Regions from separate parts of the Mobilicoccus sp. genome, predicted to be linked through region 1. Evidence: riboswitches for the same ligand, from Rfam matches in the RefSeq annotation. Region 1 holds a riboswitch; the other holds the start of a gene.
The links. Region 1 has a riboswitch for S-adenosylmethionine ahead of RT054_RS05025 (bifunctional o-acetylhomoserine/o-acetylserine sulfhydrylase). Riboswitches for the same ligand answer to the same signal wherever they lie in the genome.

Region 1 (10,877 bases):
CTCGGCCTCCTGCGCGTACTGCGCGTCGAGGTCGTCGTCGAGCCTGCCGACCGAGCGCAGATAGGTGGCGAGACGCTCGACGGGGTCCTTCTGCTTCCAGGATTCGACCTCGTCGGAGGTGCGGTAGCGGGTCTGGTCGTCGGCGTTGGTGTGGGCCTCCACGCGGTAGGTGTGCAACTCGATGAGCACCGGCCCCTTGCCCGAACGCGCCCAGTCGACGGCCTTGCCGACGACGGCGAGCACGGCGAGGGCGTCGTTGCCGTCGACCTGCTCGCACACGACGCCGTAGCCGATGCCCTTGTAGGCGAGGCTGGGGGCTGCGGTCTGCTTCTCGAGGGGCACGGAGATCGCCCACCCGTTGTTCTGGACGACGAACACCACCGGCGCCTTGAACACGGCCGCGAAGTTGAGCGCCTCGTGGAAGTCGCCCTCGCTCGTCGCCCCGTCGCCGATGAACGCGAGCGCGACGCGGTCGCGACCCTGACGCCGCTCACCGTAGGCGACGCCGGCGGCGTGGAGCAGCTGCGTCGCGAGCGGCGTGCATTGCGCTGCCGTGTGGGTGGCGGCGGGGTCGTAGCCGCAGTGGGCGTCCCCGCGCAGGAGGGTGAGCACCTCGACGGGATCGATGCCCCGGGAGACGAGCGCGACGGAGTCCCGGTAGGTGGGGAAGAACCAGTCGTCCTCGCGGATCCGCAGGACGGAGCCGACCTGACAGGCCTCCTGCCCACGGGAACTCGGGTAGACCGCGAGACGGCCCTGCTTGGTGAGCGCCGTCGCCTGAGCGTCGAACCGCCGACCGATCACCATCCGCCGGTAGCACTCGAGGACGTCGTCGTCGTCCGGGGCGACGTAGTCGTCGGTGACCGGGGTGACCCGCTCACCGTGCGCGTCGAGGAAGGACACGGGGGTCGGCGCGGGGATGAGGCCCTTCTGGAACGGCGCCTCCACCCCGTCGGGTGCGGCCTGCTCGGCGGCCTTGGACGCACGCGCGTTCGCGGCCTTGCGGGTGGGAGCCATGCGACCTCCTGCGGGTCGAGCCGACGACGTCGTCGGCGACGGTGCGAGCGTCCGCCGCTGCGGGGCGAGGTCGGGCGTGCCTGCAGGGAGGACTCGTTCGCCCGATCGTCGTGCCCGACGTACGCTCGGCTCAAGAGGACCGGCGAAGACCGGACGAATTGCGACGAGGAGGGTCATCGATGGACCGTTCATCCGATTCGGGGCCCACGCTCGATGTGGTCGACCGACGGATGGTCACCGAACTCGTGGGCGACGGACGGCTCTCGATCCGCGCCCTCGCCGAACGCGTGCACATCAGCCGGGCGAGCGCCTACTCCCGCCTGGACCGTCTCGTCGAGTCCGGGGTCATCACGGGCTTCTCGGCGCGGGTGGACCCGGTGCGGGCCGGACTCGCGACGAGCGCCTACGTCGCCCTGTCGGTCGAGCAGGACGCGTGGCGGGAGATCAGCAGCCGCGTCGCCGCGGTGCGATACGTCGAGCACGTCTCCCTCGTCGCGGCCGAGTTCGACGTCCTCGTCCTCGTCCGCGCGCCGGACAACGAGACTCTGCGCGTCGTCGTGCTCACCGAGCTCCAGTCGATCCCCGGGGTCCGCTCCACCCGCACCTGGCTCGTCTTCGCCGACTCCCCCGGCCCCGGCGCCTGGGTCGACGACCCCACCCACCCCCCGGATCGATGACGTCAGCAATCGCGTCATCGGCGACTGGGCGAGGCGGGGAGGCGCGCAGCGCCCGCCGACCGGGTGGGTCGGCGGGCGCCGGGTGGGTTGAGCCGGCCGCGCCGTCCAGCCGGACCGGGCGGAGTCGGGCCCGCGTGGTCCGGCGAGGTCGGGCGATCGCGACGGCCGCTCACCCCGCGGCGGCGGCGAAGCCCTTCTCGAGGTCGGCGAGGATGTCGTCGACGTGCTCGATGCCGACGGCGAGGCGGATGAGGCCGGAGGTGACGCCGGCGCCGAGGCGGTCCTCGTCGCTGCCCTGGCTGTGGGTCGTCGAGGCCGGGTGGATGACGAGCGAGCGCACGTCGCCGATGTTCGCGACGTGGCTGTGCAGCTCGAGGGCCTCGACGAACCGGCGGCCCGCGTCGATGCCGCCCGCGATCTCGAAGCTGAACACCGCGCCCGAACCGCGGGGGCAGTACGTCTCCGCCCGCTCGTGGTCGCGGTTGCCCGGCAGGGAGGCGTAGTTCACCGACTCGACCTGCGGGTGGGTCTCGAGGAAGGCCGCGACCGCACGGGCGTTCTCGACATGGCGCTCCATGCGCAGGCTGAGGGTCTCGAGCCCCTGGGCGAGCAGGAACGCGTTGAACGGGGCCACGGCCGCTCCCGTGTCGCGGAGCAGGTCGACCCGGGCCTTGAGGATGAAGCTGAGGTTGGCCCCGAACGCGGAGTCCTTGCCGAGGTCACGGGCGTACACGAGGCCGTGGTAGCTCTCGCTCGGCTCGGTGAACTGCGGGAACTTGCCCGGCTCGGCGCCATAGTCGAACGCCCCCGCGTCGACGAGGGCGCCGACGATGCTCGTGCCGTGGCCGCCGAGGTACTTCGTCGCCGAGTGCACGACGACGTCGGCGCCGTGCTCGATCGGCCGGATGAGGTAGGGGGTGGCGACGGTGTTGTCGACGATGAGAGGCACCCCGGCGTCGTGGGCGACCGACGCGATCCCGGCGATGTCGAGCACCTGCTGGTCGGGGTTGGAGATCGTCTCGCCGTAGACGAGGCGGGTCTCGGGGCGGATTGCCGCCCGCCAGGCGTCGAGGTTTCCCTGGTCCTGGACGAACGTCGTCTCGATGCCGAGACGACGCAGCGTGTACTTGAGCAGGTTGTAGGTGCCGCCGTAGAGGGCGGCACCGGCGACGACGTGATCACCCGCCTGCGCGATGTTGAGGATCGCCGCGGTCGTCGCCGCCATCCCCGAGGCGAACAACAGCGCCCCGACACCGCCCTCGAGGTCGGCGATGCGGTTCTCGACGACCTCGGTCGTCGGGTTGCCGAGCCGGGTGTAGATGGGGCCGAGGTCGCTGAGGGCGAACCGGTCGGCCGCGACCTGGGCGTCGCCGAAGACGTAGCTCGTCGTCTGGTAGATCGGCAGCGCCCGGGCACCCGTCGTGGGGTCGGGGGTCTGGCCGGCGTGGATCTGTCGGGTCTCGAAGGCCCAGTTGCTCATGTCGCTGCTCCTCGATGGGCATGGGGTGCGCGATGGCACGAATGCACGAAGGTGCGCGGACTCCCGCGCTTGCCGACACACGGGTGCGGTCGGCCAGGTCGTCACCCGGGGCACCCCACCGCAGGTGAAGGGTTGCCGACCAGCGAGCCGGGGCTTGTCGCTGGCGCTCTTGACCTGGCGCGAGCATACCCATGAGTCCGAGGTACGGACAACGGTCCACACCTCGGACTCCCCTCAGCCCACCCGCGACCAGGATGCTCCGACGCGGCGCGGGTCGGCCGCACCGCCCGTGACCTGGGCGAGAAGGGCCCCCACCTCGGCGAGCGCCGTCGGGTCGACGTCGAGGTGGAGGGTGGCGAGCACGCCGTAGTCGGTGCCCGCGACGCTCACCCCGCGGGACCGGAGCTCGTTCTCGACGCGGCCGACGTCGGCGGCCGGGACGTCGACCTCGACCCGGTCGAGGAGGCGGTAGCGCACGGGCCGAGCGGCCTCGCACGCCTCGCGGACGGCGTCGCCGTAGGCCCGGATGAGCCCGCCGGTGCCGAGCAGCGTCCCGCCGAACCACCGCGTGACGACCGCGACGACGTCGGTGAGTCCCCGTCCGGTGAGGACCTCGAGGATCGGGGCCCCGGCGGTACCGGCCGGCTCACCGTCGTCCGAGCTCCGCTGGATCACCCCGGACTCCCCCGCGCGCCCGGGCGCCCCCTCGACACCGAGGACGAACGCCGAGCAGTGGTGCCGGGCGTCCCAATGACGCTTGCGCGCCGAGTCCACGACCGCACGCGCCGAGGTCTCGTCGAGAACCGGCTCGAGGCGCGCGAGGAACCGCGACCGCTTGACCTCGATCTCGGCCTCGACGGGCGCGACGAGGCTGAGCAGCTCCGGCGCGCCGCTCACGCGCCGTCCTCGAACGCGCTGGGGAACGCCTCGCGGTAGGAGCGCCAGGTGCCCATCGGCGTCGTCGTGCTCTCCGCCGCGAGGACGGCCCGCACGACCGCGCGGGCCACGACGAGAGAGGCCCGGGTGAGGATCTCGTAGAACGCGAGGAGGTCGGGAGCAGGCCGCTGCGTCGTCGAGAGTCCGAAGAGGGTGTCCCCGTCGAGCATCGTGTGCGCGGGGCGGATCGCGATGCCGAGACCGTCGTGCCCGACTCCGGCGAGCTTGGCGCACTGGGCCTTGGTGAGCGTCGCGTCGGTGGCGACGACGCCGATCGTCGTCGCGAGCCCCGGCATCCCCACCGGCTGCGGGGGCACCCGGGTCGCCGCCTCCCGCGAGGCCTCGAGGTCGGTCGCCGAGGGGGCACGCACCGGTCCACCGTCCTCGCGCAGGAGGACGTCGGCGGCGTGGAACGTGCCGTCGGGCGCGACGACCTCGCCGAGGGAGTTGCACACGACGAGGGCCGCGACGCTGCTCCCGTCGGGGCACACCGCGCTCGCCGTACCGATGCCGCCCTTGAACCCGCCGGCCTTGGCCCCCCGCCCTGCGCCGACGCATCCGATCTCGACCCTCCCGCCCGGGGCGTCGGCGAGCGCCGCCTCGAGGGCCGCGGCCCCGGTCGTGGCGTCGGGGTGGGCGGCGAACGTCCCGCCCCGCCCGAGGTCGAAGATCACCGCGGCGGGGACGAGCGGGACGACGTCGCCCGGCCCGCCCATGGGCAGGCCGATCCCGCGGGCGTGGAGGCCGGCCATCACCCCGTCGGCCGCGCCGAGCCCGAAGGCACTCCCACCGGTGAGGCAGACGGCGTGGACGCGCTCGACGACGTTGCGGGGGTCGAGCAGATCGGTCTCCCGTGTGCCGGGGCCTCCGCCGCGGACGTCGACGCCCGCGACCATGCCGCCACCGGCCGCAGAGGCGAGCAGCTCGGGGTCGGCGAGCACCACGGTGCTGCCCGACAGCGCCCCCGGTGCGGAGGCGCTCGCATGCCCGACCCGCAGCCCGGCGACGTCGAGGAGGGAGTTCGTGGGGCCGGTCGTCATCGGGAGCCCCCCTGGGGTCCGTGGTGGGCGTGGCGCGGACGGTGACGGGAAGCCCCCGCCTGCGGGGGCCGTGCGAGGCGGGTGGCGTCGACGCCGGCGAGCGCCTTCTCCAGCGTGGGGATCGCACCGACGAGACGCTGGGTGTACGGATGCTCGGGATGCTCGTAGACGGTGGCGGTCGGGCCGGACTCGACGACCTCGCCGTCACGCATGACGAGGACCCGGTCGCAGACGTGGCGGATGACCGAGAGGTCGTGGCTCACCATGACGAGCGTGAGGCCGAGGTCGTCGACGAGCCCGGAGAGCAGCGCGAGGACCTGGGCGCGGACCGAGACGCTGAGGGCGCTCACCGGCTCGTCGGCGAGCAGGATGCCCGGCGACGGCGCGAGGGCCCTGGCGATCGAGATGCGTTGGCGTTCACCGCCACTGAACTGGTGCGGGAACCGTTCGCCCATCTCCGGCCGCAGGCCGACGGAGGTGAGGACCGCATCGACGCGCTCGCGCCCGCCCGGCCGGCCGAGTCCGACGAGCGGCTCCGCGACGATGTCGGCGACCCGCATCCTCGGGTCGAGGCTGCTCATCGGGTCCTGGAACACGAGCTGCAGCCGCTCGCGGACGTGCCGCACGTCGGCCGCGGAGCGCGTGGGGCGTCCGTCGACGCTCACGGCACCCGAGGTCGGTGCGTCGAGCCCGGCGATGATCCGCAGCAACGTCGACTTGCCCGAGCCGGACTCCCCGACGATCCCGACCCGTTCGCCCGCCTCGACTCGCAGATCGACCCCGCGCAGGGCCTCGATGCGCCGCCCGCCCCCGAACCACCCGCCGCGCCGATAGGTCCGGGTGAGGCGGGTGACCTCGAACGCGGGTGGACCGGCCGCCGGGGCACCCGCCGCGGGGGGCTCGACGGCCGGCGTCCCCGACATCGCCCGGACGGTCGGGGTCACCGACGGGGACATGGCCGGGGCTCGGGGTGGCAGCGTGGACGCGTCGATGAGGCGACGGGTGTAGGGATGCGTGGGCCGGGTGAAGACGCGTTCGGTGGGCCCGGACTCGACGAGGCGTCCGGAGTTCATCACGTACACGCGGCTGCACACCGAGGCGACGACCGGCAGGTCGTGGCTGATGAAGAGCACGGCCGCACCGCGATCACGGGTCGCCCGGACGATGCGGTCGAGGACGAACGCCTGCACCGTCACGTCGAGGGCGGTGGTGGGCTCGTCGCAGATGAGCAGCCCGGGGTCGTTGGCGAGCGCGATCGCGAGGACGATCCGTTGTCGCTGCCCGCCGGAGAGTTGGTGCGGGTAGGCGCGGTAGGCGTTCTCGGGGTCGGGGATGCCGAGTTCGTCCATGAGGACGAGCGCGGCGCTCCTCGCGGACTCCTCGGTGTGCGTGGGGTCGACCCGGCGAGCCGACCGTCCGCGGCCGACCTGGCGCGGGATGAGCATCGTCTCGGCGATCTGTCGCCCGACCCGCATCGTGGGGTCGAGGGCCGTCATCGGCTCCTGGAACACCATCGACACGTCGCGTCCCCGCATGGCCGACAGCTCCCGCTCGCCCGCCCCGACGACGTCGTGCTCGACCCCCGCGACGCGGATCGAGCCGCGGGGCGTGAGGCCCTCGCCGAGCAGCCCCATGATCGACAGGGCCGTGAGCGACTTGCCCGAGCCGGACTCCCCGATGAGCCCGACCCGCTCCCCCGGTTCGATGTGCAGGTCGACCCCGCTGACGAGGTCGCGGCCCCGGGCGGTGACGCCCAGACCCTCGACACGGAGGACCTCGACCGGGCCCGACGCGGCGGTCCGCGTGTCGGGAGTCACGTGCGCCGTCCTCATGAGCGGTCCCCGAGGCGCGGGTCGAGGACGTCGCGCAGACCGTCGCCGAGAAGGTTGAAGCCGAGCACCGCGAGGGCGATCGCGACGCCGGGGTACACGGCGAGGCGCGGCGCGGACCAGAGCAGTTCCTGACTCTCCTGCAGCATCCGACCCCACGAGGGGGTCGGGGGCGGGGTGCCGAGGCCGAGGAAGCTGAGCGCGGCCTCCGCGAGGATCGCCATGGCGAACGCGACCGAGGCCTGCACGATGACGAGCCCGATGACGTTGGGGAGGACGTGCCGCCACGCGATCGCGAGGCCGGAACGCCCGGCCGCGCGCGCCGCGAGGACGAATTCGGCGTGCAGGACGGTCAACGCCCCCGAGCGCGTGACTCGCACGAACGTCGGGATCGAGGCGATGCCGATGGCGATCATCGCGATCGTCGTGCTGCCGCCGTAGACGGCGCTGAGCATGATCGCGAGCAGGAGCGCGGGGAACGCGAGCAGGATGTCCGAGCCGCGCATGAGGACCCGCCCGAGCCACGCCGGTCCCATCGCGGCGAGGATGCCGAGCGGCACCCCGACGAGCGCCGCGACCCCCAGGGCGACACACCCGACGAGCAGTGTCGTGCGGGCGCCGACCATGATCTGGCTCGCGACGTCGCGGCCGAACTTGTCGGTGCCGAGCCAGTGTTCGGGCCCGGGGTGCGCGAGCCTCGTCGAGGCCTCCATCGCGACGGGGTCGTGCGGCGTCCACACGAACGAGGCGAGCGCCACGAGCACGAGCAGTCCCACGAGGACCGCCCCGACACACAACGAGGCGTCGATGCGCCGGCGCCGACGCGGCACGAGGCGCACGAGTTCACGCGACCCGACCGGCCCGAGCTCGACCGCCCGCCGCCTTCTCCGGGTGTTCCGGGTGTTCCGGGTGTTCATCGCCGCACCGACCTCGGGTCGAGCAGCGCGTACAGCACCTCGACGAGCAGGTTGACGGCGACGACGGAGACGACGAGCACCATGACGACGTTCTGCACGACGAGCAGGTCGCGGTTGCCGACGGCGTCGAGCAGGAGGCTGCCGAGGCCCGGCACGACGAAGACCCGCTCGACGACGACGGCGCCGATGAGCATCGTCGTGAGTTGGAGGGCGAGCACCGTGACGACGGGGATCGAGGCGTTGCGCAGACCGTGCCGCACGAGGGCGGCCAGCGGCGGGAACCCCTTGGCGCGCGCGGTGCGCAGGTAGTCCTCCCGCAGCACGTCGAGGACGGCGGAACGCACGTAGCGGGTGAGCACGGCGGCCTGGACGAGCCCGAGCGCGAGCGCCGGGAGGACGAGCGCCCGCAGGAACGCGACGGGATCGGCCGACGGAGCGGCCCATCCCCCCGCGGGCAACCATCGCAGCCGCACCGCGAACAGGGCGATGAGGAGCACGCCCGCGAGGAACGAGGGGATCGCCATGCCGACCTGCGAGAGCGCCGAGAGGCTCACCCCGAGCGGGTGGCGGTGCCGCCACGCGGCGATCGTGCCGAGCGGCACCGCGAGGAGGACGGCCACGACCATCGCCGTGCCGACGAGCCAGGCGGTGACGCCGAGACGGTCGGCGATCTGCGGCCCGATCGGCATGCGCGACAGGTAGCTCACGCCGAAGTCGCCGGTGAGCAGGCCACCGACCCATGACAGGTACCGCGCGAGGAGGGGCTGGTCGAGCCCGAAGTCGGCGCGCAGGCGGGCGACGGCCTCCTCGCTGGCGTTGAGTCCGAGCGCCACCCGGGCGGGGTCGCCCGGCAGGATCTGCATGAACGCGAAGACGAGCACGGAGCCGAGGACCACCGCGATCAGCAGGCCGAGGACGCGTCGGAGGATGCGCATGGTGGGCCGGGTCAGCCTCTCGACAGCCCGGTGACGTCGAAGGACTCACCGACGGCGTTCTCGGGCAGCCCCTTGATGTCCTTCGTCGCCACCATGAGGTTGGGCAGGAGGAACAGCCACTCGGAGGCGTCGTCCTCGCTGATGAGGCGGGCGGCCTCCTTCATCTTGGCGATCTGCGTGTTCTCGTCCCCGGCGTCGGCGGCCGCGATCGCCGCTTTCACCGCGGGGTTGTCGTAGTGCAGGTAGTACTCGGGGTTGCCGTAGAGGGTGGGCAGGTCGCGGGGCTCGACGTGCGCGACGATCGAGGCGTCGTAATCACCGTTCTTCATCACCTGCGTGATCCACGCGGCGGGGAACTCGAGCTGGTCGAGCTGGACGGTGAAGCCGGCCTTCTCGAGGTCGCTCTTGACGACCTGACCGCACGAGGTGGCGTACGGCAGCGTGGGCAGCCGGAGACGCACGGTGGCGCCGGGGTGGGTGCTGCTCGCGAGGGTGGCCTTGGCGGCGGCGAGGTCGTACGGACGCACCCCGGTGAGGTCCTCGTACCACGGGTCGGTCGGCGGGACCATGCTGCCGATGAGCGTGCCGCGGCCCGCCCAGCAGCTCTCCATGAGGGACTTCGTGTCGATGGCCTGGCGGGCGGCGCGACGCACCTTGGGGTCGTCGAAGGGGGCCCTGGCCTGGTTGAACGACAGGACGACCTCGCCGTTCGTCGTGCCCTCGATGACCTGGAACCGGTCGTCGCTCGTGAACTGCCCGAGCGACTCGGGCGCCTGGACCGTGGAGACCACGTCGATCGCGTCGGTGAGGAGTGCGTTGTTGAGCGCCGTCGGGTCCTTGAAGTACTTGAGGGTGACCCCGGAGAAGAAGGGCGCGCTGCCCCAGTAGTCGCCGCGACGCGCGAGGTGCAGGGAGTCGCCCCGCGTCCAGGCGTCGACGGTGTAGGGACCGGTGCCGACGGGTTTGGTCGCCAGGTCCGCCACCCCGGTGCGGCTGAACATCGCCCCGACGCGGGTCGTCATGCGGTACAGCCAGTCGTTGCTCGGGCGCGCCAGGGTGACGACGAGCGTGGCGTCGTCCTTGGCCTCGGCCTTCTCGACGACGTTCATCGCGGCCGCGAGCGAGGTGGTCCAGTCCTTCTTCACCCGGTCGAGGGAGAACACGGCGTCCTCGGCGGTGAACGGCGCCCCGTTGCTGAACGTCGCGCCCTCGACGAGGTGGAAGGTGTAGGTCCGGCGGTCGGGTGAGATGTCCCAGCTCTTGGCGAGCCGCGGCACGATCCCGCCCTCGTCGTCGACGGCGACCAGGCCCTCGTAGACGTTGTCGAGCAACGCCTGCGGGATGGCGGCACCGTCGGTCGTCGTGAAGTCGAGGTTGGCGGGTTCGGCCACCATCCCGACCGCGAGGTCGGTCGACGGCGCACTCGAGGGACCCTGCCCGGAGTCACCGGCCCCGGCCGAGCAGGCGGTGAGGGTCACGGATCCTGCGAGAAGCAGCGCGGCGAGTCGGCGCATGGGGTGAGACTCCTGGTGAGACGTGAGCGGCAGGTCCTGATGCGACGTGACCGGCGGGTGTACCGGGGAAGGCGGCAGGCCCAGACGACGGTAGCCCACCCGTCGCCTCCGCAGGTGAGACGTTCCCCACCCAGGGACCCACGAATCGCGTAACTTACGGTGGAGTAGGTCAGCCGCCCCACATCCTCCCAGGAGCTCACGTGTCGCACCGCACCCTCACGTCGTGGATCGCCACCAGCCTCCGCGAGAACGCCGACCTCGTCGCTCTGCGCGTCCGCCGCCGCGGCGACTGGGTGACGACGACCTACGGAGAGCTGGACACGGTCTCCGCCCGGCTCGCCACCGCGCTGCTCGCGCTCGGGCTCTCGCCGGGCGACCGGGTCGCGATCCTCGCGGGCAACTCCCCCGAGTGGTCGATGGTCGACGTCGCGTGCCTGCGCGCCGGCCTCGTCAGCGTGCCCGTGTACACGACGAACACGCCCCACCAGATCGCGCACGGCCTGCGCGACAGCGGTTCCCGCGTCCTCGTCTG
Region 2 (10,877 bases), on a different contig from region 1:
GCAGCAGGCGCGGATGGCCGGGGAGGTGCACCGAGCGGTCGCCGCCCATCTCGAGGACATCCTCGACCAGGCCCGCGAGGGGCGCAGGGCCGCGCGCCGCGCCCCCGGTCTCGCCGCCGACGCCCTCGCCGACATCACGACCTCGGGTGAGGAGGCCCTCGGCCGGGTGCAGACCCTGCTCGCCCTCCTCGACGCGCCCGACCCGCACGACGCCCTCGCGCGGGAGGCGAGCACCTCGGTCCTCGCCCCGGAACACGCCCTCTCCCCCCAGCCGCAGCTCGCGGACCTGCCGCGACTCATCGACGCCGCCCGCGGCGCCGGGCTCGCGGTGACGCTCGAGATGGGCGGGGAACGTCGCGACCTCTCCGTCGCGGGTCAGCTCGCGCTCTACCGCACCGTGCAGGAGGGGCTGACGAACACCGTGCAGCACGCCGGACCCGGCGCCGTCGCGCACGTCGAGTTCGACTGGGAGGGGCCGGAGGCGGAGGTCGTCGTCGAGGACGAGGTGCCCGCCCACCGGGACGCGCCCGCACTGGGGGAGTCGCTGTTCACCGAGGCCGACTACGTCGAGGGGCGAGGCCTGCGGGCGGTCCGTGAACGCCTCGAGGCCCTCGGGGGATACCTCGAGGTGGAGCAGCTCGCCGACGGCTACCGCGTTCGCGGCGTCGTCCCTCGCGACGCCCACCTGCTGCCGGGGTGAGCTGTCGGAGCGATCGGTGCGGGTGACCGGACCGGCGTGGGGTCGGCGTGGGTCGGGTCGGGGTCGGCCTCGACATCGTGGGCGTGACGTGGGCGCCGTCGTGGCCGTCCTCGGGGAGCGTGCCCGCCCCCGGCCTGCCTGCGCGCGCACGGCCGGCGCCCACGTGTTCCCACTCGACTGTGCGGGGCGCCGCGCATCGGCGCCGCCTGCGTGCTCAGTGCCTCTCGTCGTCGCCGCCACGATCGCCGTCGCCGTCGCCGGACCTCGGCTCGAGGGGCTCTCGCATGACGAGCACCGCCTGGGCGGCACCGCCGACGGGGAGGAACACGTGGGGCTGGTCGGCGGCGTAGGCGAGCTGTCCGCCGGTCGTGAGGGTGCGGGGCGTGCCCGCGGCACCGGCCTTCAGCGACCCGGCCACGACCGTGAGGTACCCGCGAACGCCCTTGCGGCAGGCCCGACTCCGCACCCCCGAGGTGATGCGCAAGCGATAGACCTCGACCCGGGTGTCCTCCTCCTCCCACGAGCCGATGAGTCGGGACTCCAGCCCCGCCGAGGGCGGGAGGAGCTGGGGGTCACCCGACCCCCGCTCCTGGAACAGATCGGGCATCGGCACGCCGAGGCCCGAGGCGATCTTGGCGAGCGTGTCGAGGCTCGGGGTGCGCATCGTGCGCTCGAGGTCGGTGACGGTGCCCCGCCCCACGCCGCTGAGCTCGGACAACTCGGTGACCGAGAGGCCCTGGTCGCGGCGCTCCGCCCGGATGCGGGCCCCCAGGCGCTCGACCGCGTCTCCCACGGGTGATTCGTGCATCGGTCCCTCCTCCCTCCTGCGCGCTCGACAGTACGCGAGCCCGCTGACAATCGATCACCGGAGGCGAGGAGGCCGGACTCGGACGGATCGAGGTGACCCGTGCACCTTCACCGGCAATCGCACTACGGTGGGCACGTGACCGACGAATCGCTCCGCACCTCTGTGACCATGGCCGCCCTTGCGGGAGGCACCGTCGCGGCCTGGACGGCCCTGCCCGAGTACGTCGACGGGCGGTGGAAGCGTCTCGCCGCCCGCGGGGCGCTGCTCGCCACGTCCTCCGTCGGCGTGGTCCTGGCCAGTGACTCCGAGCCCACCCCACACCCCGATCGCGACGAGAAGCTCGCCGCGCTCAGCCGCCGACTCGAAGACCCCGTGCAGCGCACGGCGATCTGGCTGATCGCGCTCGTCGGGCTCTCGGCGGTCTCCTCCATCGAGGAGAAGGCGCTCGACGCCGCCGCCGCCCGGTTCGAGGCCCGAGGGGCCCGCTCGCCGCGTACCTCGCTCGGTCTCGCTCTCGGCGCCATCGCCGCGGGCACGCAGCTCGCCCCGCCGTCCAAGAAGTCGACGAAGGCGTGAGCCCCGCCCCCCGACGTGGGGTCAGGGGCGCCCGTTGAAGACCGGGGGGCGCTTCTCGAAGAACGCCGCGAAGCCCTCCTGAGCGTCGGCGCCGACGGCTCCCGCGGCCATCGACTCGATCGCCAGGTCGTAGGCGGCGCGCTGGTCGAGGCCCACCTGTGCGTAGAACGCCTTCTTGCCCATGCCCCGGCCCTCCGCGCTGCCGCGGGTCACACGGGCGACGAGGTCGGCGACCGCCGCGTCGAGTTCCCCATCCGGCACGGCGCGGTTGACGAGTCCCCAGTCCGCGGCGGTGGCGGCGTCGATCGGGTCGCCGGTGAGGGCGAGTTCGAAGGCCCGCTTTCGCGAGACGTTGCGGGACACGGCGACCAGGGGCGTCGTGCAGAACAGCCCGCCCTTGCCCCCGGGGAGGGCGAACCCGGCGGACTCCGCGGCGATCGCGAGGTCGCATGCGGCGACGAGCTGGCACCCGGCCGCGGTGGCCAGAGCGTGGACCCGCGCGATCACGGGCTGGGGGATCTGCTGGACGGCGTCCATCATCTCCGTGCACAGCGTGAAGAGGGCGCGGGTGGCGGCGAGGTCGGCGCCCGCCATGTCGCGGAAGTCGTGGCCGGCGGAGAACACCGGTCCCTGCGCCGCGAGGACGACCGCGAGGGTGTCGCTGCGCCCCGCCTCGCGGATCGCGTCTCGCAGGTCGGTCATCATCGCGATCGAGAGGGCGTTGCGCTTGTCGGGGCGGGCGAGGGTGATCGTCGTCGTGTCACCGTCGCGGGTCTGGAGGACGTTGGTCGTGGCGGCCATGCCTGAAGCATCGGCCGGATCGGACTCCCCTGTCGACCTCCGAGGCGGCCCGAGCACGGTGAGCCGGGGACGGTGAGCGGCGAGCGGCCGACGGGTCCCGGCGAGCGGGCGGACCACTGCCGCACGGGTGCCGTGACCGCCGGCGCCGAGGGGTGAGGGCGGCCCGTGTCGGGGAGGCCGCATCGGACGGCCCTCAGCGCGCTCGCCGTCGGTCCCGGCGCGCGCCGTCTCGCAGTGCGGATACCCCCGTGAATACGAAACGGGATCGTTGGCTAAGGTCGAGGGGACGGCGTCGCGACGGAGTCGACCCGAGGCCCCGTGGGGCCCCTCGTCGCGCCGGCCACGACGCCCGCCCGAGTTCGTCGACGAGAGGAAACTCATGGACGTCTACACCCTGCCCGACCTTCCCTACGACTACACCGCGCTCGAGCCGCACATCAGCGGCCGCATCATGGAGCTGCACCACGACAAGCACCACGCGACGTACGTCAAGGGCGCGAACACGGCGCTGGAGAAGATGGCCGAGGCCCGCGAGGACGGCACCATCGCCGACAAGGCGCTGCTGCTCAGCCGCAACCTGCAGTTCAACCTCGGTGGGCACACGAACCACTCGATCTTCTGGAAGAACATGAGCCCCGACGGCGGCGACAAGCCGACCGGCGAGCTCGCCTCCGCGATCGACGAGTTCTTCGGCTCCTTCGAGGCGTTCCAGGCGCACTTCACCGCCGCCGCCACGACGATCCAGGGCTCCGGCTGGGCCGTGCTCGGCTACGACCAGATCGGCGGCCGTCTCGTCCTGCAGCAGATGGAGGACCAGAGCAACGGCGTCACCGCCGGCCTCATCCCCGTCGTCATGCTCGACATGTGGGAGCACGCCTTCTACCTCGACTACCAGAACGTGAAGCCGGACTACGTCAAGGCCTGGTGGAACGTCGTCAACTGGGCCGACGCCCAGCAGCGCTTCGAGAACGCCCGCACCGGCACGCCGCTCATCGGCTGACCTGCGCGAACACGACCGACGGCCGCCATCCCTCATCGGGGTGGCGGCCGTCGGCGCGTTCGGGCGCGGTGGCTCAGCCGACCCGCGCCGCGCGGTCGAGGGCGGCGGTGAGGTCGAGGAGCACGTCCTCGACGGCGTCGATGCCGACGGAGAAGCGCAGCAGGCCGTCGCCGATCCCGGCGACCTCGCGGGCCTCGGGCGTCATCGAGGCGTGGGTCATCGTCGCGGGGTGGGCGACGAGCGACTCGACGCCACCGAGGGACTCGGCGAGCGTGAACACGTCGAGCCCGCCGACGAACGCCGCGACGGCGTCCAGGCCCCCGACGAGGTCGGCGCTCACCATGCCCCCGAACCCGTGCTGCTGGCGGGCGGCGATGTCGTGTCCGGGGTGGCTCAGCAGCCCGGGGTAGTAGGTGCGGGCGACCGCGGGGTGGCTCTCGAAGAGCTCGGCGACGGCGGCGGCGTTGCGCTGATGCGCCTCCATCCGGACCGCGAGGGTGCGCAGCCCGCGCAGGGTCTGCGCCGAGTCATAGGGGCTCGCGGGGAGGCCGAGCACGTTGGCCCACCAGGCGACGTTCTCGGCGAGGTCCTCGGTGGCGGAGACGACCGCGCCGCCGACGACGTCGCTGTGCCCGTTGACGTACTTCGTCGTCGAGTGCACGACCGCGTCGACGCCGAACGACAGCGGCCGCTGCACGAGCGGGGAGCAGAACGTGTTGTCGGCGACGACCTTCGCACCCGCCGCGTGGGCCGCGCTCGTCACGGCCTCGAGGTCGGTGAGGCGCAGGAGGGGGTTGCTCGGTGTCTCGACCCAGACGAGCGCCGGGGACTGTGCGAGCGCGGCCTCGTAGGCCGCGGAGTCGGTGAGGTCGACGGTGATCATCCGCAGGTCACCGCGCTGGTGGAGGGAGTCGAACAGACGCCACGTACCGCCGTAACAGTCATGCGGGACGACGACCGCGCCGCCCCGATCGAGCAGGGCGTAGAGGACGTTCGTGATCGCGGCCATGCCGCTCGCGGTGATCGTCGTGCCCGCCCCACCCTCGAGGGTCGTGATCGCCTCGCCGAGGACGTCACGGGTCGGGTTGCCGGAGCGCGTGTAGTCGTAGGCGGGGGTCTCCCCGAGGGTGGAGAACGCGAAGGTGCTGCTCAGATACATCGGCGGCACCACCGCGCCATGGGCGGAGTCGGTGCCGATGCCGGCACGCAGGCCACGGGTGAGGCGGGAGATGTCGCTCATGTCTGCTCCTTCGCTGCGGTTCGGCAACACGATCGGTGCGACCCGGCGGCGGAGAACAGCGGGACGGCAGGTGACGCCCCGACCCATCTTCCGGCGGGCGCGTACGCCCTCCGCAGGAGTTGGCACCGAACCCGCTCCGCTCGCGGAGACGGGAGGTTGCCCCGGCGTCGTCGGGCCTGTCCCTCGGCCGGTCTGGATGGATGAGGGATCACCGTAGCCCCCGACCGACGCCCGAGGGCGGGCCCGGTCCACGATGTGGAATCCCGGTCCCGCCCTCGAGACGGTGCGCCGTCCGGTGACGACCGCGGTGACCGTCGCCGCGTCAGGGCTTGAGCACGACCTTGAGGCAGCCGTCCTGCTTCTTCTGGAACTTCTCGTAGTACGCGGGGGCCTCCGACAGTGCGGGGCGGTCGGTCGCGAGGTCCTCGAGGCCGAAGACGTCACCCTCCTCGGTGATGATGCGGAGCAGGTCGTCGGTCCACCGCTTGACGTTGGCCTGACCCATACGGAGCGTGAGCTGACGGTCGAACATGTCCATCATCGGCAAGGGGTCGGCCGCGCCGCCGTACACGCCCGAGATCGACACCGTGCCGCCGCGGCGGGCCGAGCCGATCGCGGTGAGGAGGGCGTCGAGGCGGTCGATGCCGGCCTTGTCGACGGCCTTGCGGGCGAGCGGTCCGGGTAGTTTGCCGGCGAGACCGATGACCTGCTCGGCGATGGGGTTTCCGTGGGCTTCCATGCCGACGGCCTCGATGGACGCGTCGGCGCCGCGTCCCCCGGTCATCTCGCGGACGACGTCGGTGACCTCGCCGTCGACGTCGCGCGCGTCGATCGTCTCGACGCCGTGACGCGCCGCCGTCGCGAGTCGGTCGGCGACGAGGTCGATGCCGATGACCCGTTCGGCGCCGAGGTGGAGCGCCGCGCGGGCGGCGAGCTGGCCCACCGGCCCGAGGCCGACGACCGCGACCGTGCTGCCCTTCTCGACCCCGGCGTACCGCACGGCCTGCCAGGCGGTCGGGAGGATGTCCGACAGGTACAGGTAGCGCTCGTCCGGCCCGTCCTCCGGAACGACGATCGGGCCGTACTGCGCCTGCGGCACCCGCAGGTATTCGGCCTGTCCGCCGGGCACCGCGCCGTACATGCTCGTGTACCCGAACAGGGCGGCCCCCTTGTCCTGGGAGTGGTCCGCGGTCGTCTCGCACTGACTTTGCAGGTCGTGGGTGCACATCCAGCAGTGGCCACAGGAGATGTTGAACGGGACGACGACGCGGTCGCCCACCTTCAGCCGACCCGCGGCCTCCGAGCCGACCTCCTCGACGATGCCCATGGGCTCGTGACCGAGGATGTCGCCGGGCCGGAGGTAGGGGCCGAGAACCTTGTAGAGGTGCAGGTCCGAGCCGCAGATCGCGGTCGAGGTGACGCGGATGATCGCATCGGTGGGCTCCTCGATGCGGGGGTCGGGGACCTCCTCGATCGTGACCTTCTCGGTGCCCTGCCAGGTGAGTGCCTTCATGATGTCTCCTTCTCGCGCACGCGGTCCGTCGGTCGCGTCCCCGATCACTCCGGACGCCGTGGTGGCGCCGACCCCGAGGGGACCGTCGTGCCGTGCTGATGCCCCCGACGCGACCACCTCGAGCCGGTGGCCGGATGAGGCGTCGCCTCAGGGAGGACCCCTGTGCGGGGTGCCGTTCCGCCCATACCCACGTCCTCGCAGGTTCATCCGGGTGCCTCCGGTTCGACCGGACCGGCTGGGGTAAGGGAACCCCATGGAGCACACCACGGCCGGCACGGCGGCCTCCCGTCCCACCGACGACGCCTCCCTCGCGCCCGTCGCCCTCGTCGCCGGGGCTTCGCGAGGTCTCGGACTCGTCATCGCCCGCGAGCTCGCACGCCGGGGGCATCGCGTCGTGGGACTCTCCCGCGATCCCGACGCCCTCGCCGGCGCCGCGGAGACGATGCGGGGGTGGGGATACGAGCTGCACACGACGGTCGCCGACGTCCGTGACGACGCCCGTCTGCGGGAGGTCGTCGCCCAGGTCGAGGCCGAACACGGCCCGATCGAGGTCGCGATCCACGTCGCGGGGGTCATCCAGGTCGGTCCCGAGGAGTGTTTCGAGCGCGCCCACTACGAGCAGGCCATCGACACGATGCTGTGGGGGCCCGTCAACCTCACGCAGGCCGTCCTGCCCGGCATGCGGGCCCGCCGCCGGGGTCGACTCGGCGTCGTCACCTCGATCGGCGGCATGATCAGCGTCCCGCACCTCGTGCCCTACTCGACGGCGAAGTTCGGGGCGGTCGGCTACACCCGCGGTCTCGCCGCCGAGCTCGCCGGTACCGGCGTCACCGCGACGACCATCGTCCCCGGGCTCATGCGCACCGGCTCTCACGTCCAGGCCGAGTTCGTCGGGAACGCCGAGGCCGAGTACGCGTGGTTCGCCCCGGGCGCCGCGATCCCGCTGCTCTCCATGGACGCCGAACGCGCCGCCGCGAGGATGGTCGACGGCGTCCTCGCGGGGCGGAGCCTGCTGCTGCTCTCCCCGCTCACCAAGATCGGCGTCCGCGTCCACGGTCTCGCCCCCGCGACGACGGGGGCGTTGCTCTCGGTGATGGCGAGGGTCCTGCCCGCCTCTCCTCGCCGAGGGGGTGGCGAGACGGTCCTCGGGCACGACGCGCGTGCCCGGTCGTCCTCGGACCTCCTCGAGAGGCTGACGACCCTCGGGACCCGTGCCTCGGCCCGGTTCAACGAGAACCGTCGTCCGCGCCCGGCCAGCGACGCCCGTGTCGGCGGCGGAAGCGGTGAGCGCCCTCACCTAGGCTGAGGCGATGGGCGGGGTGTTCGGGATCACCGGGATCGGCACGGCGCTGATCGCGTGGGCCCTCGCGATCGGTGGCATCGCGGCCGTCACCCGTTCGTGGCCGAGACTCGCCCGCCCGGGGGGCGTCGCGATCGCCGAACGCATCCTCGCGCAGCTGCTCGTCACGGTGCTCCTCGCGCTCGCCGTGGGGGTCACGGTCAACCGCGCCGGGTTGTGGTTCGTCTCCTGGCGCGACCTCGCGTCGGTCGTCACCGGGCCGCCCGCCGGCGACCTCACCCAGCACGGCGCCGAGCTGCCGCCGCCCCCCACCACCCTGTCCCGGTCCTGGGGTGCGGCGGACGTCGAGGTGGTCCCGTCGAAGGAACCGAGCATCGACGCCCATACCGGCCTGCGGGTCTACCGGGTCGCCGGCCGCGCGAGCGGGTACACGGGCACGGTCTACGCCTGGGTGCCTCCTTCGGGCGCCGTCCGTTCGGCGCTGCAGGTGTTCCACGGCTACCCCGTCTCCGCGCAGAGCGCGTTCGCCAACCTCGGACTCGGCCGCCACGCCGCAGGCGTCCTGCGGCACACCGTCGTCCTCATCCCCGACTGGTCGCCGGGCGAACTCGACAGCGAATGCGTCGACGGCCCGGCGGTCAAGATGGAGACCTGGTTGACGACCGACGTCCCGGCCTGGGCGGTCGCGACGTTCGGCGTCCGGCCCCAACGCGAGGCCTGGGCCACCCTCGGCTACAGCGCCGGCGGCTGGTGTGCGGCGATGGCGACGATGCGGCACCCCCGCACCTACGCCGCCGGCATCAGCATGGGCGGGTACATGCGCCCCGAGTTCGCCTCGTCCTACCGGCCCGTCGACCCCGTCGGAGGGCCGTACGATCTGCCGCTGCTCGCGCGCCGTGAGACTCCGGACGTCGCCCTGCTGGTGCAGTACTCGGAGCACGACGTCCACGTCGCCCCCTCGAGCCGGGAACTCGTCGCCGCGGCACGTCCCCCGCTCTCGGTGACACAGTGGTCGACCCCCGACTCCGGTCACCGCGTGGGGGCCTGGAAGCCGCTCATCCCACGGGCGCTCGCGTGGCTGGATCACGCCGTGCCCGATTACGCCTGAGCCGCACCCGGCGAGCGCCGACGTCAGCGCCGACGCAGGCGCCGCCTCGAGGTGGGGCCGGGTGACGACGACCGAGCCGACCCGCCGACCCCTCGGCGTCGCAGGACCGCGAGCGCGAGGTCCGGGCGGTCGGTGACGAGACCGTCCACGCCCAGGTCGAGCAATGCCTCCATCGTCGCCTCGTCGTCGATCGTCCACACATGCACCTGGGCGCCGACGTCGTGGGCCCGGCGGACGAACTCGCGCGTGACGACGCGCAGCCGCAGGGGTCCGGCCGCGAACGTCATCGGCACCTGGTAGGCGACGGCCGGGGAGTGCAGGAGGCGCCATCCGACGGGCGCGTAGCGCAGCCACGCGATGCCGACGCGTCCGGCGGACGTCGCCACCCGTCCGCGGGTGCGGAGGCGGAAGGACCACAGGCGTCGCTCGGAGAACGACCCCACGCAGGCGCGTCGTCCGCGTCGTGGGTCGGCGAGCACGGTCGCGAGGAGCGCGATCGCGCCCGGCGCCTTGATGTCGATGGTGAACGTCGCGCCCGGCAGGGCGTCCATGAGGTCGGCGAGGAGGGGGACGGGTTCACCACCGACCCGGGCGGACTGCACGGCCGACCACGGCAGCTCGGCGACCGCGCCACTCGTGTCGCTCACCCGGTCCAGGCGGTCGTCGTGCAGGGCCACGAGCACCCCGTCGGACGTCGCGTGCACGTCGGTCTCGAGGTGATGCGCACCGGCGTCCCAGGCGGCGCGAAAGGCCCGCAGGGTGTTCTCCCGGCCGATGTTGCCGGGCATGAGCGCGCCGCCCCGATGTGCGATGACATGGGGCGGCGCGTCGAAGGGGGTCACGGGGTCAAGCATCGCCCATCGGGCGGCGACTCCGTGGGGTCGAGCTCGTCCGGGTGGACTCAGCGCATCGGAAGGATCGAGTACGCCTGGCGGCTGGCCTCGACCGAGCCCAGGTGGCGGCTGTGGTGGAGCGGCGACACGATCGCGTCGGCGCTGCTGGGGCGGCTGCCGACGACGGTCAGGGCGGCGACGACGGCCAGAACGATGAAGAAGAAAGCGAACATGATGGACCCCCTCGGGAAGTGGTGTGAAAAAGGTCGCGGAGGGTGCGGCATCACGAGGTCGGGGACGGCATTGTCGGCCAGGTTCGTGGTGGCCCGCGTGGCGGGCTCGGCGCAGCGACATGTCCATTGTGGCCGTGTCAACTGATAAACACAAATAACGTTCGATGCACCCAACCATGTAGAGTTGCTTCATGTTCGACACCCGCCGCCTGCAGTGCCTCCAGGCCGTCCACGTGCACGGATCCGTCCTCGACGCGGCCCTCGAGCTGGGACTCACCTCCTCGGCCGTGAGCCAGCAGATCAGCAAGCTCGAGAAGGAGGTCGGCACCCGGTTGCTCGAGCGCGCGGGTCGGGGCGTCGTCCTCACCGACGCGGCGAGGATCCTCGTCGAGGCCGCCGACGAGATCTCCGCCGTCACCGATCGCGCGACCGCCCGTCTCGAGGACCTGCGTCACGACCTCAGCGGCACGCTGCGCGTCTCCTCCTTCCCCAGCGTCATCGGTCCCTTCGTGGCACCCGCCCTCGCCACCATGAAGGCCGATGCTCCCGACCTCACGGTCCACCTGCACGAGATGTTCCCCGAACGCGGCCGGGAGGCGATCCTCGGCGGCCACCTCGACATCGCGCTCATCCACCTCTGGGGCGAGGCGCGTCCCGCGCTGCCGGCGGGGTTCGCCTCGACGGCCGTCGCCGACGACCCGATCGAGGTCCTCCTCCCGGCGGGCCACCCCCTCGCCGAGCAGGAGACGGTGGCGCTGGAAGACC

Region 2: linked by a shared signal. The riboswitch ahead of metB (cystathionine gamma-synthase) and the one ahead of RT054_RS05025 (bifunctional o-acetylhomoserine/o-acetylserine sulfhydrylase) in region 1 are both predicted to bind S-adenosylmethionine.

What each region holds. Positions count from the first base shown of each region.
Region 1 covers NZ_DAMBGD010000004.1:117,458-128,334, forward strand. Annotated here, with positions in the region: gene pdhA (pyruvate dehydrogenase (acetyl-transferring) E1 component subunit alpha) at 1-1,017, opposite strand, end outside; gene RT054_RS05020 (Lrp/AsnC family transcriptional regulator) at 1,197-1,694, shown strand; gene RT054_RS05025 (bifunctional o-acetylhomoserine/o-acetylserine sulfhydrylase) at 1,864-3,174, opposite strand; SAM riboswitch class IV at 3,235-3,349, opposite strand; gene RT054_RS05030 (YigZ family protein) at 3,409-4,071, opposite strand; gene RT054_RS05035 (P1 family peptidase) at 4,068-5,150, opposite strand; gene RT054_RS05040 (ABC transporter ATP-binding protein) at 5,147-6,967, opposite strand; gene RT054_RS05045 (ABC transporter permease) at 6,979-7,896, opposite strand; gene RT054_RS05050 (ABC transporter permease) at 7,893-8,831, opposite strand; gene RT054_RS05055 (ABC transporter substrate-binding protein) at 8,843-10,345, opposite strand; gene RT054_RS05060 (long-chain fatty acid--CoA ligase) at 10,546-10,877, shown strand, end outside.
Region 2 covers NZ_DAMBGD010000020.1:83,675-94,551, forward strand. Annotated here, with positions in the region: gene RT054_RS14470 (hypothetical protein) at 1-700, shown strand, start outside; gene RT054_RS14475 (helix-turn-helix transcriptional regulator) at 915-1,508, opposite strand; gene RT054_RS14480 (hypothetical protein) at 1,644-2,084, shown strand; gene RT054_RS14485 (enoyl-CoA hydratase-related protein) at 2,106-2,885, opposite strand; gene RT054_RS14490 (superoxide dismutase) at 3,265-3,885, shown strand; gene metB (cystathionine gamma-synthase) at 3,959-5,125, opposite strand; SAM riboswitch class I at 5,206-5,328, opposite strand; gene RT054_RS14500 (zinc-dependent alcohol dehydrogenase) at 5,448-6,638, opposite strand; gene RT054_RS14505 (SDR family NAD(P)-dependent oxidoreductase) at 6,892-7,944, shown strand; gene RT054_RS14510 (hypothetical protein) at 7,949-9,046, shown strand; gene RT054_RS14515 (glycerophosphodiester phosphodiesterase family protein) at 9,070-9,888, opposite strand; gene RT054_RS14520 (hypothetical protein) at 9,948-10,112, opposite strand; gene RT054_RS14525 (LysR family transcriptional regulator) at 10,304-10,877, shown strand, end outside.